DNA from 4 places in the Pseudorhizobium banfieldiae genome. Region 2 is predicted to be linked to each of the others. Evidence: predicted binding sites of a transcription regulator. Region 2 holds the regulator's gene; each other region holds the start of a gene.
What was found. Region 2 encodes LexA, which represses DNA repair genes until DNA is damaged. Its sites were predicted from a motif close to TGTTCNNNNTGTGTTCNG; they were not measured.
Positions count from the first base shown of each region.

Region 1 (3,639 bases), 1.6 Mb from region 2:
GCCCCCACAAGATCCAGGGAATCGGTGCAGGGTTCGCGCCGCAGATCCTCGATACCGGCGTCTATGATGAGGTCGTCACGATCTCCAACGACGAGGCGTTCGAGACGGCACGGCTCGTCGCCCGGCTGGAGGGCGTGCCGGTCGGCATATCCTCCGGCGCGGCACTCGCCGCGGCGATCAAGGTGGGTAGCCGCGAGGAGAACGCGGGCAAGAACATCGTCGTCATCATCCCCTCCTTCGCCGAGCGCTACCTGTCCACGGCGTTGTTCGAAGGTCTGGGCGGCTGAACATCCTGATGCCGAGTGGCGGACGGATGCGTCCGTCCGCTACCCGCTAATCGCCACCAACCATTCGCTGTCTCTTCTAGGCCGCCGCCGAGAGCCGCTCCCCTGCCATGCGGTAGGAGATCGCTTCGGCCAGATGGATGCGACTGACGGTATCGCATCCATCGAGGTCGGCAAGCGTGCGGGCGACCTTCAGGACCCGATGGTAGCCGCGCGCGGAGAACTTCAACTTCTCCGCCGCATCGCGCAGCAATTGAAGTCCCCCCGCATCCGGCTCGGCGATCTTCTCGATCAACGCAGTGGAGCACCGTGCGTTGGTCGAGACATGTGGCGCCCCTTCCGCCCGGAAGCGCTCCTGCTGCCGCTCACGAGCGGCGGCGACGCGTCTTGCGACGTCGGCGCTCGCCTCAGCCGGCCGAGGCTTGATGAGATCGGCTGCAGAGACTGCCGGCACATCGATCCTGATATCGATCCGATCCATCAACGGCCCTGAAATACGCCCCTGATAATCCGACACGCATTTCGGCCCGCGCGCGCAGGTGTGGCCAGGCTCTCCGGCCATGCCACAGCGACACGGGTTCATTGCCGCAACAAGCTGAATGCTGGCCGGATAGGAGACCCTGTGGTTGGCGCGGGCAATAACGCATTCCCCCGTCTCGAGTGGCTGGCGCAGCGCGTCCAGCACTTGCGGCGCGAACTCCGGGAACTCGTCAAGGAAGAGAATGCCGTGGTGGGCGAGTGAAGCCTCGCCAGGCTTTGCCCGCAACCCGCCGCCCACGAGAGCGGCCATGGTGGCAGAGTGATGCGGCGTGCGGAACGGACGGCGGTCCGAAAGCTTGCCGCCGGAGAGCTGGCCAGCGATGGAATGGATCATCGAGACTTCGAGAAGTTCCGCCGCAGACAAAGGCGGAAGGATAGACGGCAGGCGTGCCGCCAACATCGACTTCCCCGAGCCGGGGGGACCGACCATCAGCAGGTTGTGACCTCCTGCGGCGGCTACCTCCAGCGCGCGCTTGGCACTCTCCTGTCCCTTTATGTCGATCAGGTCCGGCAGGTTTGCCGGCAGTGCGCGCACGGCCGGCTGCGGCCGGGAGAGAACCTGCGTACCGCGAAAATGGTTGGCGAGCGCGATCAGGCTCCGGGGCGCCAGGATGTCGATATCGGATCCGGCCCAGGCTGCCTCGGCCCCGCTGTCCGCCGGACATATCAGGCCCTTGCCGAGCGCATTCGCGCTGATCGCCGCCGGAAGCGCGCCGGCCACCGGCGCCAAGGTGCCATCGAGATTCAGTTCGCCAATGACGACATAGCCGGACAGGGCATCGGCCGGAATGGCGCCAAGGGCCGCCATGAGACCGAGCGCGATGGCCAAATCGAAGTGCGAGCCTTCCTTGGGAAGATCGGCCGGCGCAAGGTTCACCGTCACCTTCTTGGGCGGAAGCGAAAGTCCGGAGGCATGGAGGGCTGCCTGGACCCTTTCGCGGCTTTCCGCCACCGCCTTGTCGGGAAGCCCGACAATCGGCATCAGCAGCTTGCCGGGAGAGACCATCACCTGAACTTCGACAGGAACGCCTTCTATACCCTGAAATGCAACCGTAGAGACACGCGCCACCATAAACCGCCTCCAAGCTCATGCCAGAAGCGCCAAGCGATCCACGCTTTCCGCGCCAGCGATTGCAATCTGGCATGGAAATGAGAATAAAACAAGAACATCGCAGGAACTATTTCCCGTCTCTGTTGATCTTCGGTTGCAGGAGATTGTAGCGCGAGAACAAAACTGGTCTGCAGCCGCAGATCAAGGGCGCTTGGCTTCGATCGCGTCCCAAAGCAGGCCAGCAACATCGGCGCCGCCGAACTTCTTCACCTCGCGAATACCGGTCGGCGACGTTACGTTGATCTCCGTCATGTAATCGCCGATGACGTCGATGCCGACGAAGATGAAGCCACGCTCCCGAAGCGCGGGCCCGATCCGTTGGCATATCTCCCGATCACGCCGCGTCAGTTCGACGGCCTCGGCACGGCCGCCGACATGCATGTTGGAACGGCTGTCGGTCTCCGCCGGCACGCGGTTGATGGCGCCGACAGGCTCTCCATCCACCAGCAGGATGCGCTTGTCGCCCTTGCGCACGGCCGGCAGATAAGCCTGCGCGATGTAGGGCTCGCCGCGATAGACCTGTTCGAACATTTCCAGCAGCGACGTGAAGTTGCGGTCGTCGCGGGCGGAATGGAACACGCCTGCGCCACCATTGCCGTAGAGCGGCTTCAGGATGATGTCGCCCATCTCCTGGCGGAAGGCGGCGATCTCCTGCACGTCGCGGCTGATCAGCGTCGCCGGCATCAGGTCGGCAAATTCGGTGACGAAGATCTTCTCCGGCGAATTGCGGACCCATGCGGGGTCGTTGACCACCAGTGTCTTCGGATGGATGCGCTCGAGCAGATGCGTCGAGGTGATGTAGCCCATATGGAAGGGCGGGTCCTGGCGCAGGTGGATCACGTCCATGGTAGAAAGGTCGACGCGCTCGCGCTCTCCGAGGCTGTAGTGGTCGCCCTTGACATCGCGGACCTGCATCGGCTCCACGGCGGCAAAGATCTTGCCGTCGCGCATGGTCAGACGGTCCGGGGTGTAGTGGAAGAGCTCGTAGCCGCGCGCCTGCGCCTCCAGCGCCATGGCAAAGGTGGAATCTCCAGCAATGTTGATGCTGGAGACATGGTCCATCTGGAATGCGACCCTGCGGATGTTCGCCATCGTCCCTGCCCCTTCAAAAATGCCCGCCTGATGTAGGACGGCGGCTCGTCAAAGGCAACGGCTGGTATAGCCCTGACGACGGCTACCGCACCGACGGCGACAAAGCACGAACTCCCTCAGAATGCATCTGGGAAGTGCTTTGGAAGACGGCCGGGAAGCACGGCAACGACATCGTAGCGTTGCGACAGGCGCGCGGCATCCGAACGGCGTGAAAGCCATATGTCGCTTGCTGCGCGAATGCGTCGTTGGGCCGTAGCGCTCACGGCATCCACAGCCTCCCGCTCTCCGACCCTCGCCTTGACCTCGACGAAGACTGCCAGATCACCCTTTCGCGCTACCAAGTCGATCTCCCCGGCCTTGGTACGGAAGCGGATGGCGAGGATCCGATAACCTTTCGCCAGCAGAAAGAGTGCGGCGGCATATTCGGCGAAATGGCCGCGCCGTTCCGCCCGGCGCCTCTCCCTAGCTTGCTTTGCCACCGTCTCCGTCCTTCAGCGCCAGCAGCCGCTGGTAGAGGTCCTTCTTCGACAGCCCTGTGAGGCGCGCGCCCTCGGCGGCCGCCTTGGATGTCGGCATGGTGGCCGCCAGTTCCTTCAGCAGGACATCGACCTC
Region 1 covers NZ_FO082820.1:4,220,732-4,224,370, reverse strand. Annotated here, with positions in the region: gene cysK (cysteine synthase A) at 1-287, shown strand, start outside; gene NT26_RS20350 (YifB family Mg chelatase-like AAA ATPase) at 364-1,896, opposite strand; gene gshB (glutathione synthase) at 2,077-3,027, opposite strand; gene NT26_RS20340 (YraN family protein) at 3,144-3,506, opposite strand; gene rsmI (16S rRNA (cytidine(1402)-2'-O)-methyltransferase) at 3,490-3,639, opposite strand, start outside.
Region 1: a site for LexA is predicted at 1,976-1,993, ahead of NT26_RS20350 (YifB family Mg chelatase-like AAA ATPase). Genes of this name have one in related genera too.

Region 2 (3,639 bases):
TCTCTTAATCGATGACAGGCGAATTACAATCCGGCTCCCGCTGCGGCGCCTAGGCAGCCTTGGCGACGGCATCGAAGGCCAGAAGCTTTTCCAGGAGCCGTCGCATGTCTTTCAGATGAACCATGTTCGGGCCATCGGAGGGCGCATTGTCCGGGTCCTCGTGCGTCTCGATGAAGAGGCCGGCGACGCCGACCGCCACTGCCGCGCGCGCCAGCGTCTCGACGAATTCGCGCTGGCCACCGGATGAACCGCCCTGCCCGCCGGGCTGCTGCACGGAATGGGTGGCATCGAAGACGACCGGCGACCCCATGGCGGCCATGATCGGCAGCGAGCGCATGTCCGAGACCAGCGTATTGTAGCCGAAGGAGGCGCCACGCTCGCAGAGAAGCACGTTCGGATTGCCGCTTGCGGTGAACTTGGCCTGGACGTTCTTCATGTCCCAGGGCGCCAGGAACTGGCCCTTCTTGACGTTGATGGCGCGACCGGTCTTTGCGGCGGCGATCAGCAGATCGGTCTGGCGGCAAAGGAAGGCCGGTATCTGCAGGATATCGACTATCGGCGCGACGAGCGCGCAATGCTCCTCGGTATGAACGTCGGTGAGCACCGGGAATCCGAACTCCTTCTTCAGGTCCGCGAATATCTCCATGGCCTTGTCCAGGCCGATGCCACGCTTGCCCGACAAAGATGTCCGGTTCGCCTTGTCAAAGGAGGACTTGTAGACGAGGCCGATCCCGAGCTCGGCGCAGAGTTCCTTGAGCCTTCCGGCGATCATGAAGGCGTGGTCACGGCTCTCCATCTGGCAGGGGCCCGCTATCAGTGCGATGCGGCTCGACTGGGAGAACAGCACCCGGCCTTCGCCGTCACCCACGACAACTTCGGGATTGGGCTTCATGTCCATGGCGGCACTCCTTTTCAAGCGGCATCTGCTCCGTCGCGTGGACCCGGCTGCGGCGGACGCGATGTCCATAACAGCAACCACCGCCTCTGTCACGGAGCCAAGGCATAAGCGCGCCGACGCAGCTGGAACTTTAGCCTTGCGGAACACACCCGGAACATATATGGTCTGTTCCGTATTTGTTTCATCGTCAGGGAACCCGGATGCTCACGCGCAAACAGCAGGAACTGCTTCTTTTCATTCACGAGAGGATGAAGGAGTCGGGCGTGCCTCCGTCCTTCGACGAGATGAAGGATGCGCTCGATCTGGCGTCGAAGTCGGGCATTCACCGGCTGATCACGGCGCTCGAGGAGCGTGGCTTCATCCGCCGGCTGCCCAATCGGGCGCGAGCACTCGAGGTCATCAAGCTGCCGGAAGCCTACAGCACCAGCCTGCAGCCGCGCCGCGGCTTCTCGCCGAGCGTCATCGAGGGCAGCCTTGGCAAGCAGAAGCCGGCACCGCCCCCCTCGCCGATCGCCGCAAGCAACGAGAACGCAAGCACGAGCGTGCCGGTCATGGGACGCATCGCGGCGGGCGTGCCGATCTCGGCAATCCAGAACAATACGCATGATATTGCGGTGCCTGTCGAAATGCTTGGCGCCGGCGAGCACTATGCACTGGAGGTCAAGGGCGACTCGATGATTGAGGCGGGGATCCTGGATGGCGATACGGTCATCATCCGCAACGGCCAGACAGCCAGCCCCGGGGACATTGTCGTGGCCCTCGTCGATGAAGAGGAGGCAACGCTGAAGCGGTTCCGCCGCCGCGGCGCCTCGATCGCGCTGGAGGCTGCCAACCCGGCCTATGAGACTCGCATCCTTCCCGCCGATCGGGTGAAGGTTCAGGGAAAGCTCGTCGGCCTCATCCGCCGCTACCACTGATCATTCGAAGCAACGGTTCGGGAAGGGTTTCGTCGAAGCGGTCGGTGCGCCAGTCATAGAAGCGGTGGCTGGTCCACGGACGGCGGGTACCGGCACTGGCCGCGTTGATCCGCCACAGGGACGGGTCGGGACTGCCATTCAAGTAGATTTCGATCGCGCCAGTCTTTCTCAGGCTTGCGCCGTTCAACAGCACGGCACCCGAGCGACATTCGTCGAACCGCGCGCGAGGGGCGACAACCAGCGCCGCCAGATCGCAGGCGCTTCCCGCAAGTCGCGGATCCTCAACCACGGCAATACTGACTCCGCCCTCACGGGCCACCGCCACGCACCACAGCTTGGGCAGGCAATGGAACCGGCCCGCATCAGCTGCGGCGAGAGCGAGCGTTGACGACATCTCCGAACGGATCCGGTCACGCTGCTCGTCCGTCAGCGCGGCTTTCACAGAAGGATGGCCTGCCGCCGCAATGCCGAGGTCACTTGCCGGAGACATGACCGGAGGGACGGGCTCGGGAAGCAGCAGAGCGCGCTGCCACTGGTCGAAGACAAACGCCGGCGAGCGCGTGCGGTTGGTGGCAACGCCATCGTTCCACAGTGCCACCAGCGCGCCGTCGTCGGAGATCAGAATATCAGGTTGGGGCAGTCGGTTCGCCTGCGAGCTCAGCGCGAAGGCGAGCGCCATGATCGGTACGCCGACCAGCCGAAGCCGGGTGCGCAACAGGGCGAGGATCAGGAACCCGATCGAGGCGATCGACAGGAACCAGGGGTGCTGCCGGCCGGTGCCGACGTCTCCACCCCAGCTGGCCACGTGCTTTGCGACCGCGATGACCGCCTCCAGCCCCAGACCCATCAGTTTCAGGAGGGGCGCGTCGAGCCCGAGCGGCATCAGCAACATGCCAAGCAGGCCGGCCGGCATGACCACGAACGAGATGATCGGCATGACGGCGAGGTTGGCCGCCAGGCCATAGCCGGCAAGCCGGTGAAAGTGCTCCATCGAATAGATCGCCGTCGACAATCCGCCGATCAGCGAAGTTGCAAAAATCCCCGCCATCCAGTGCCAGCCGGTCAGCACCGGCGCGAGCCTGCCCCGGGCGAAGATCGATGGTTCCGGATCCTCCCCTGCGCCGCGCCGGCTCCAATAGGCATAACCCGCGACCAGCGCGGCCGTCGCCGCGAATGACATCTGGAAGCTCGGCCCCATGATCTCGGAGGGGGCCATTGCCAGCATGATGAGGGCCGCCAATGCGATATTGCGAAGGCTGATTGCGGCGCGGTCGAACCATACGGCGATGAGCATCACCGCCATCATCAAGTAGGCTCGCTCTGCAGAGACCGCAAAGCCGGAGACGAGATAGTAGGCAGTGGCCATGAGCAGCGCCCCGGTGGCGGCGATCTTCTTCACCGGCCACGCCTGGGCGAAGCCGGTGAAGAGGCAGAGGCAACTGCGCAGTCCGACGAAGAAGATACCGGCCGCAAGCGCCATGTTGAGCCCGGAGATCGCCACGATATGGGCAAGGCCGGAGATGCGCAGGGCCTCCGTCGTTTCTCGGGAGATCGCACGTCTCTCATCGGTGACAATGGCTGCTGCGAACGCACCCGCGTCCCCTGGTACTACGCTGCGTATCCGGTCGGCGATCATGCTGCGCAGGGAGAAGATCCATCTCTCGAGGGCCCGGCCCCAGTCCAGCGCTGCGGCCTGCGAAGGGACTGCCGCCTGTGGCGCACCGTAGAAGAAGCCAATCGCCCCGATGCCATCATGAAAGGAGCGGAAGGCAAAATCATTCAGGCCGGGCAGCGCAGGCCCGGAAGGCGGAGACAGACGGGCGC
Region 2 covers NZ_FO082820.1:1,554,915-1,558,553, reverse strand. Annotated here, with positions in the region: gene kdsA (3-deoxy-8-phosphooctulonate synthase) at 50-892, opposite strand; gene lexA (transcriptional repressor LexA) at 1,099-1,815, shown strand; gene NT26_RS07720 (ComEC/Rec2 family competence protein) at 1,796-3,639, opposite strand, start outside.

Region 3 (3,639 bases), 1.5 Mb from region 2:
AGACGCGCGGATCTCGATCAGGTCCCCCTGCCGCGTCACATCCAGCCGATCCAGGGTGCGGACCGGGCTCGTGGCCTGGCAGTGGGCGGAACGGAAGGTGGTGAAGTCATGGTGGCCGACCAGCATCTGGGCGGCGGCATGCATGGAATCGTGATCGAGAGGCTTGGGCACCCACCAGGCGCGGTTGGCTTCAAGTGCCAATGGGGCCGGGCGATTGATGATGCGGTAGAGATAGTGCCGCCTGACCGCCGAGAAGCGGGCGTCGAAGCTCTCGTCCACCGCCGCGACGTCGATGACGGCAACCTTTTCGCCTGCCATGCCGAGATGCGCATTCAAGGCGTTGCGAAGCGTGTAGGGCTTCCAGTCGCGCGTCAGGTCGGCGTGGATCACCTGGCCTATCGCGTGCACGCCCGAATCCGTCCGTCCGGCACCGCGGATGGACACTGACTCGCCGGTCAGAGACAGGATGCCGTTCTGGAGTGCAGCCTGAACCGAATGGCCGTTCTCCTGCATCTGCCAGCCGACATAGGTCGTTCCGTCATATTCCACGGTCATGCGGAAACGCGGCATCAGCCAAGCCTCGTGCCGGCGGGAAGCGACGTTCCGCGCAGGAAGTCTGCCGCCGCCAGCGGCTTTCCGCCGGCCTTCTGCAGCCGCGTCAGTCGGATTGCGCCGCTACCGCAGGCAATGCCGAGCCTCTCGTCAAGAACCATACCAGCAGCCCCCTGCCCGTCGGCAAGCTCCGAGGAGAGGACCTTGATGCGCTCGGGACGGCCATTGATCTCGACCTCGAACCATGCCCCCGGAAAGGGGGAAAGACCCCGAATGTGGTTGTGCACCTCGGTCGCCGGTCGAGAGAAGTCGATGCGCGTCTCGTTCTTGTCGATCTTGGAGGCATAGAGAATGCCCTCTTCCGGCTGCGACTTCAGCGGCAGGTCGCCCTCTTCCAGTCGCTGCATCGCCTCCACCATGGCGCGGGCGCCGACCAGCATCAACTGATCGTGGAGTTTGCCAGCCGTGGTGTTGTCGCCGATCTCCACCTCGCGGGTGAGCGCAACTGGGCCGGTGTCCAGCCCCTTCTCCATCTTCATGACCATCATGCCCGTCTTCCTGTCGCCGGCCATGATCGCGCGCTGGATCGGTGCGGCGCCGCGCCAGCGCGGCAGCAGAGAGGCGTGGCCGTTGTAGCATCCAAGCCGCGTGCCGTTCAGAATCGGCTCGGGCAGCAGCAAGCCGTAGGCAACCACCACAGCGACATCGGCCCTGAAGCTGCGGAACTGCTCGCAGTCAGCCTCATCCTTGAAGTTCAAAGGTGTAAGGACCGGGATACCCAGAAGCTCTGCCGCCTGGTGGACGGGGGACTTCTGCAGGTCCAGTCCACGGCGTCCACCGGGACGCGGCGGCTGGCTGTAGACCGCGACGATGTCGTGGCCGGCGTCCTTCAGCGCGCGGAGCGTCGGAACCGAAAACTCTGGTGTTCCCATGAAGATGATGCGTAGCGCCATGCTGCCTGCGCTCCTTGCCGGCGGCTGCCGCCACCATGTTCGTTGACCACGCGTGGCCCGCTTTTACGCGCGGGCGCGGGCAGCCTTGGTGAACTTCTTGATCACCATCTCCCTCTTGAGGCGCGAGATGTGATCGATGAAGAGGACGCCGTTCAGGTGATCGATCTCGTGCTGAAGGCAGGTCGCCAGAAGGCCATCAGCCTGGAGGGTCTGCTGCTTTCCCTCGCGATCGATATAGTCCACGGTCACCGCAGCCGGTCGCTCCACTTCCGCATAATAGTCAGGAATGGAAAGACACCCCTCCTCGTAGACCGAGCGCTCATCGGAGGACGCAACGATCTGCGGGTTGATGAACAGCTGGGGAGCCTTGTCCTCGTCCTCCTTTGAGACGTCGATCACCAGCAGGCGGCGGGGCACACCGATCTGGATCGCCGCCAGCCCGATACCCGGCGCGTCATACATCGTCTCCAGCATGTCGTCGGCGAGACGCGTGATTTCGGAATCGACCTGCTCCACCGGCTTGGAAACCTGGCGCAGGATCGGGTCGGGAAGGATGATGAGGGGCTTGATGGTCATGGCCTCCCATAGCGCATCTTTTTGCCGGATGGAACAGGATTGCCGCTGACCAGCGGCAACAGCAGAAGGAAGCATGTTCACGATTTGATCTTTCCGCGCAAATGATTTCTGCTAGTGTGTCGGCATGAACAGCCTCACCCCGATCCTCCAGGATCTTGCAGCCGATTCCTCCAGCGCCGTCTGGCTCCTCGCAGTTTTCTTCGCAGCACTCTGCCTAACAGCCGTCGGCCTTGCTCTGGGTTCGCGCCGCAGGAGTGCAGAGCAGGCACGACAGGCCGCCCAGTCGGAGGCCCGCCTCGCAGAGCTGATGCGGGCACAGGCGGAGATGCAGGGGCGGCTTGTGACCATGGCAGAGACGCTCTCCCAGAAGCAGGCGGAACTCAATCATGCGGTGAACCAGCGACTGGACGGCATGACCCACCGGCTGGGGAGCACGATCACCGAACAAACGAAATCGACGCATGAAAACCTTCGCCTGCTGCAGGAACGGCTCGCGGTTATCGACGCGGCACAGAGCAATATCCAGACCCTGGCAAAGGATGTGGTCGGATTGCAAGCGATCCTGTCGAACAAGCAGACGCGCGGCGCCTTCGGGCAAGGGCGGATGGAAGCAATCATCGCGGACGGATTGCCGATGGGCGCCTACGAATTCCAGGCCACGCTTTCCAACGGCAAGCGGCCTGACTGTCTCGTGCGAATGCCGAATGGCGCTTCACCGCTGGTGATCGACGCGAAGTTCCCGCTGGAGGCGTGGAATGCGTTTCGCGACACGGCGGCGCCCGAGGCGCGCAAGGCAGCTGCCGTACAGTTCCGTCGTGACCTCGAGGTCCATGTCCGGGATATTGCCGAAAAGTACCTGATCAGCGGCGAGACACAGGACATGGCCTTCCTGTTCGTACCGTCGGAATCCATCTTTGCGGAGATCCACGAACATTTCGACGCCGTGGTGCAGAAGGCCCAGCGGCTGAAGGTGGTGATCGTCTCACCCTCGCTGCTGATGCTGTCTATCCAGGTCATACAGGCGGTTCTCAAGGATCAGAGGATGCGCGAGCAGGCGCACCTGATACAGGGCGAAGTGGCACTCCTGATGGAAGATCTTTCGCGACTGGACGACAGGACCCGCAAGCTGCAGGGGCATTTCCTGGCGGCGCAGCGGGATGTGGACCAGATTCTCACCTCGTCGGACAAACTCGTCCGGCGCGGAGCGAAGATCGGTGCGCTTGAACTCGAGCAGGCGGTTGAGGCGACAGGCCCAGGCGACGAGCCACGCGCCGTGGAAAGCCGGACCGGGCTCCTGAAGCTGCGGGTGGTTGACGAGGAGTAAGCGGCTCGGGCAGTGTCGCCAGCAAATTTTGACGATGCAGAAAGAGTGCCCATGATCACCGTCTTCGGATCCATCAACATGGACCTGATCGCCAACACCGAGCGCCTGCCGGAACCGGGTGAGACGGTGGCCGGAACCGGCTTTGCTACCGCCGCCGGCGGCAAGGGCGCAAATCAGGCGCTGGCTGCACGGCGGGCCGGGAGCTTCGTGTGCATGGTAGGGGCCGTCGGCAAG
Region 3 covers NZ_FO082820.1:40,343-43,981, reverse strand. Annotated here, with positions in the region: gene truA (tRNA pseudouridine(38-40) synthase TruA) at 1-570, opposite strand, end outside; gene fmt (methionyl-tRNA formyltransferase) at 570-1,505, opposite strand; gene def (peptide deformylase) at 1,569-2,081, opposite strand; gene NT26_RS00195 (DNA recombination protein RmuC) at 2,206-3,405, shown strand; gene NT26_RS00190 (ribokinase) at 3,457-3,639, shown strand, end outside.
Region 3: a site for LexA is predicted at 2,156-2,173, ahead of NT26_RS00195 (DNA recombination protein RmuC). Genes of this name have one in related genera too.

Region 4 (3,639 bases), 2.0 Mb from region 2:
GATGATCGACACGATGATCAAGGACGGCCTGACCGACGCCTTCTATGGCTATCACATGGGGATCACGGCCGAGAACGTCGCCCGTCAGTGGCAGTTGTCGCGCGACGAGCAGGACCAGTTCGCGGTCCAGTCGCAGAACAAGGCGGAAGCCGCGCAGGCTGCCGGACGGTTCAAGGATGAGATCGTTCCCTTCGTGGTGAAGGGGCGCAAGGGCGATGTTACGGTCGATACCGACGAGTACATCCGCGCCGGAGCAACCCTCGACAACATGGCGAAGCTTCGCCCGGCCTTCGACAAGGAGGGTACGGTGACCGCCGGCAATGCCTCTGGTATCAATGATGGTGCCGCCGCTGCCGTCCTGATGACGGAAGAGGAGGCGAGCCGCAGAGGTATCCAGCCGCTCGTGCGGATCGTCTCCTGGGCGACGGCCGGCGTCGATCCGCAGATCATGGGGACGGGACCCATTCCATCCTCGAGGAGAGCGCTGGAGAAGGCAGGGTGGAAGCCGCAGGACCTGGACCTGGTTGAGGCGAACGAGGCTTTCGCTGCCCAGGCTTGCGCCGTCAACAAGGAACTCGGTTGGGATACGGCAATCGTCAATGTCAACGGCGGCGCCATCGCGATCGGTCATCCGATCGGCGCCTCGGGTGCGCGCATTCTCAATACGCTTGTGTTTGAGATGAAGCGGCGTGGCGCCCGCAAGGGCCTGGCCACGCTCTGCATCGGAGGCGGCATGGGTGTTGCCATGTGCCTAGAGGCGATGTGACGGGCGACGGTTGCCGCAACCGATGCGGCGGCCGGCCTGATTAATTCTGCGCGGGCTCGCGAGGGCTGCTTGAAGGTGCAACGGAGGAGAGCTGCATGAGTAGGGTTGCATTGGTTACGGGGGGGACGCGCGGGATAGGAGCAGCCATATCGGTCGCGCTTGCCGCCGCCGGATTTCGCGTCGCGGCCAGTTTTGCGGGAAACGAGGAGAAGGCGAAAGCCTTCGGCGAAGAGACTGGCATTCCCGTCTTCAAATGGGACGTCTCCAACTATCAGGAATGTGCAGACGGTGTCGCCCGCATCGAGGTCGAGATCGGTCCGGTCGAAGTCCTCGTCAACAATGCCGGGATTACCCGCGACGGGATGTTCCACAAGATGACGCCCGAGCAATGGAACGAGGTCATCGGCACGAACCTCACCGGCCTGTTCAATATGACCCATCAGGTCTGGGGCGGCATGCGTGATCGCGGGTTCGGACGCATCATCAACATCTCGTCGATCAACGGCCAGAAGGGACAGATGGGCCAGGTCAACTACTCCGCCGCGAAGGCAGGCGATCTCGGCTTCACGAAGGCGCTCGCGCAGGAAGGGGCGGCCAAGAACATCACCGTCAACGCCATCTGCCCAGGCTATATCGGCACTGACATGGTGAAAGCGGTACCGGAAAAGGTCCTGAACGAGCGGATCATCCCGCAGATTCCGGTGGGCCGACTGGGCGAACCGGAGGAAATCGCACGTTGCGTGGTCTTCCTTGCATCAGACGACGCAGGTTTCATTACGGGATCGACCCTGACCGTGAACGGGGGGCAGTACTTCGCCTGATCCTCATTCGGAAGACAAAACGAAAAGCGGCGCCGGGGTTACCGGCGCCGCTTTTTTGTTACAGAAGGTGCCAATTAGCGGCAGCGTGCTTCGTAGGTCCGGCCGTAGCGATCCCGATAGACGCAGTAGCCCGAGCGCTCCTGGGAGGCACCCACCAGCGCGCCGACCGCACCACCTGCGACCGCGCCGACCGCTGCACCACCCCAGCTGTTCGTTGCAAGGCCGCCGACAACAGCGCCGGTACCGGCGCCGATGGCCGTGCCGCGTTCCGTGGAGGTGCAGGATGCGAGAGAGCCGATGAGGGCGGCGGCGAGCAAGATCTTCTTCATGATTTTTCCTTCCCGATTTGACGACGCTTTACTAGATCCTGCCCATGAGCAGGAGGATTATGACGATGACCAGGATGAGCCCGAGACCTCCTGATGGTCCGTAGCCCCAGCCGCGGCTGTAACCCCAATTCGGCAAAGCGCCAATCAGGAGCAGTATCAGGATTACCAGCAACACCGTACCGAGCATGCTATTCTCCGATCCAACATTCAGGATGCGGGAACAAACGCATCTTCTACCGTTTTGTTCCGCGGCATCAATGGACGGGAAAACAATTTGTTCCAGGACCAGCGCAAGGAATGCGCACGCGGCCATAGGCCGCGTGAGAACAAAACAGCATCCGAGCGAGTCAGCGATTCGTCGCCAATTTGTTCCGCTTTGTTCATGACGACCTTGCAAAACAGCGGGACAGGCACGCTGGCGTCTTGCCATGCCGGCTTGCGATTGCCATGTCTGGGGCGCTGGTGACGCGTGCTCCGGCACTCACCATGTACGGATACGGATTTGAATTTCCATCCTATGATCCTCAGCGGCCGCGGTGTTACCGCCGTTCTCGGCCCCACCAATACCGGCAAGACCCACTATGCGATCGAACGGATGGTGGCCCACGGCAGCGGTGTGATCGGCCTGCCGCTGAGACTTCTTGCTCGCGAAGTCTACACCCGGGTGGTGGAGAAGGTCGGGACAAACGCGGTCGCGCTGGTGACCGGCGAGGAAAAGATCAGCCCGTCGAATGCCCGGTTTTCTGTCTGCACCGTCGAAGCGATGCCGCGGGAAACGAACGCTGCATTCGTCGCGATCGATGAGGTGCAACTGGCCGCCGATCTCGAGCGCGGACACATCTTCACCGATCGCATCCTGCATCTGCGAGGTCGCGAGGAGACGCTGCTTCTCGGTGCCGGCACGATGCGGCCGATCCTGGAGCGCATCCTGCCCGGCATCACCATCGTCGAGCGGCCACGGATGTCGCAACTTTTCTATGCGGGCCAGAAGAAGATCACCCGGCTCCCGCAACGTTCGGCCATCGTGGCGTTCTCGGCCGACGAGGTTTACGCGATTGCAGAACTGATACGCCGGCAACGGGGTGGCGCCGCGGTCGTTCTCGGGGCGCTCAGCCCGCGCACCCGCAACGCCCAGGTCGGGCTCTACCAGGAAGGTGATGTCGAATATCTGGTGGCAACCGACGCCATCGGCATGGGACTCAATCTCGATGTCGATCATGTTGCCTTCGCCCAGGACCGCAAGTTCGACGGTTTTCAGTTCAGGCATCTCACGCCCGGTGAGATGGGCCAGATAGCCGGCCGTGCGGGCCGCCATCTCCGCGATGGTACGTTCGGCGTGACAGGTCAGGTCCCGCCGCTAGACGACGAACTTGTCGAGCGGATCGAGAGCCATGAGTTCCAGGAGGTCAAAGTCCTGCAGTGGCGGTCGAAGGCGCTCGACTTCTCGTCGCTCCGGGATCTGCGTGAAAGCCTGGAAGTGGCTCCCACTGTTCCTGGCCTCACCCGCGCCCTGCCCGCCACCGACAGCCGGGCTCTGGAGCACCTCTGCCGCTATCCCGAGATCCTGGATATCTCCACGACGCCGGCGCGGGTCGAAAAGCTTTGGGAGGCTTGCGCGCTCCCGGACTACCGTCGAATTGCGCCGGCGCAGCATGCGGACCTCATTTCGACTCTTTTCTTCGATCTTGTGCGTCGCGGAACCGTGAATGAGGAATTCATGGCC
Region 4 covers NZ_FO082820.1:3,517,408-3,521,046, reverse strand. Annotated here, with positions in the region: gene NT26_RS17165 (acetyl-CoA C-acetyltransferase) at 1-766, shown strand, start outside; gene phbB (beta-ketoacyl-ACP reductase) at 862-1,587, shown strand; gene NT26_RS17155 (YMGG-like glycine zipper-containing protein) at 1,662-1,919, opposite strand; gene NT26_RS22205 (DUF3309 family protein) at 1,948-2,103, opposite strand; gene NT26_RS17150 (helicase-related protein) at 2,434-3,639, shown strand, end outside.
Region 4: a site for LexA is predicted at 2,273-2,290, ahead of NT26_RS17150 (helicase-related protein). Genes of this name have one in related genera too.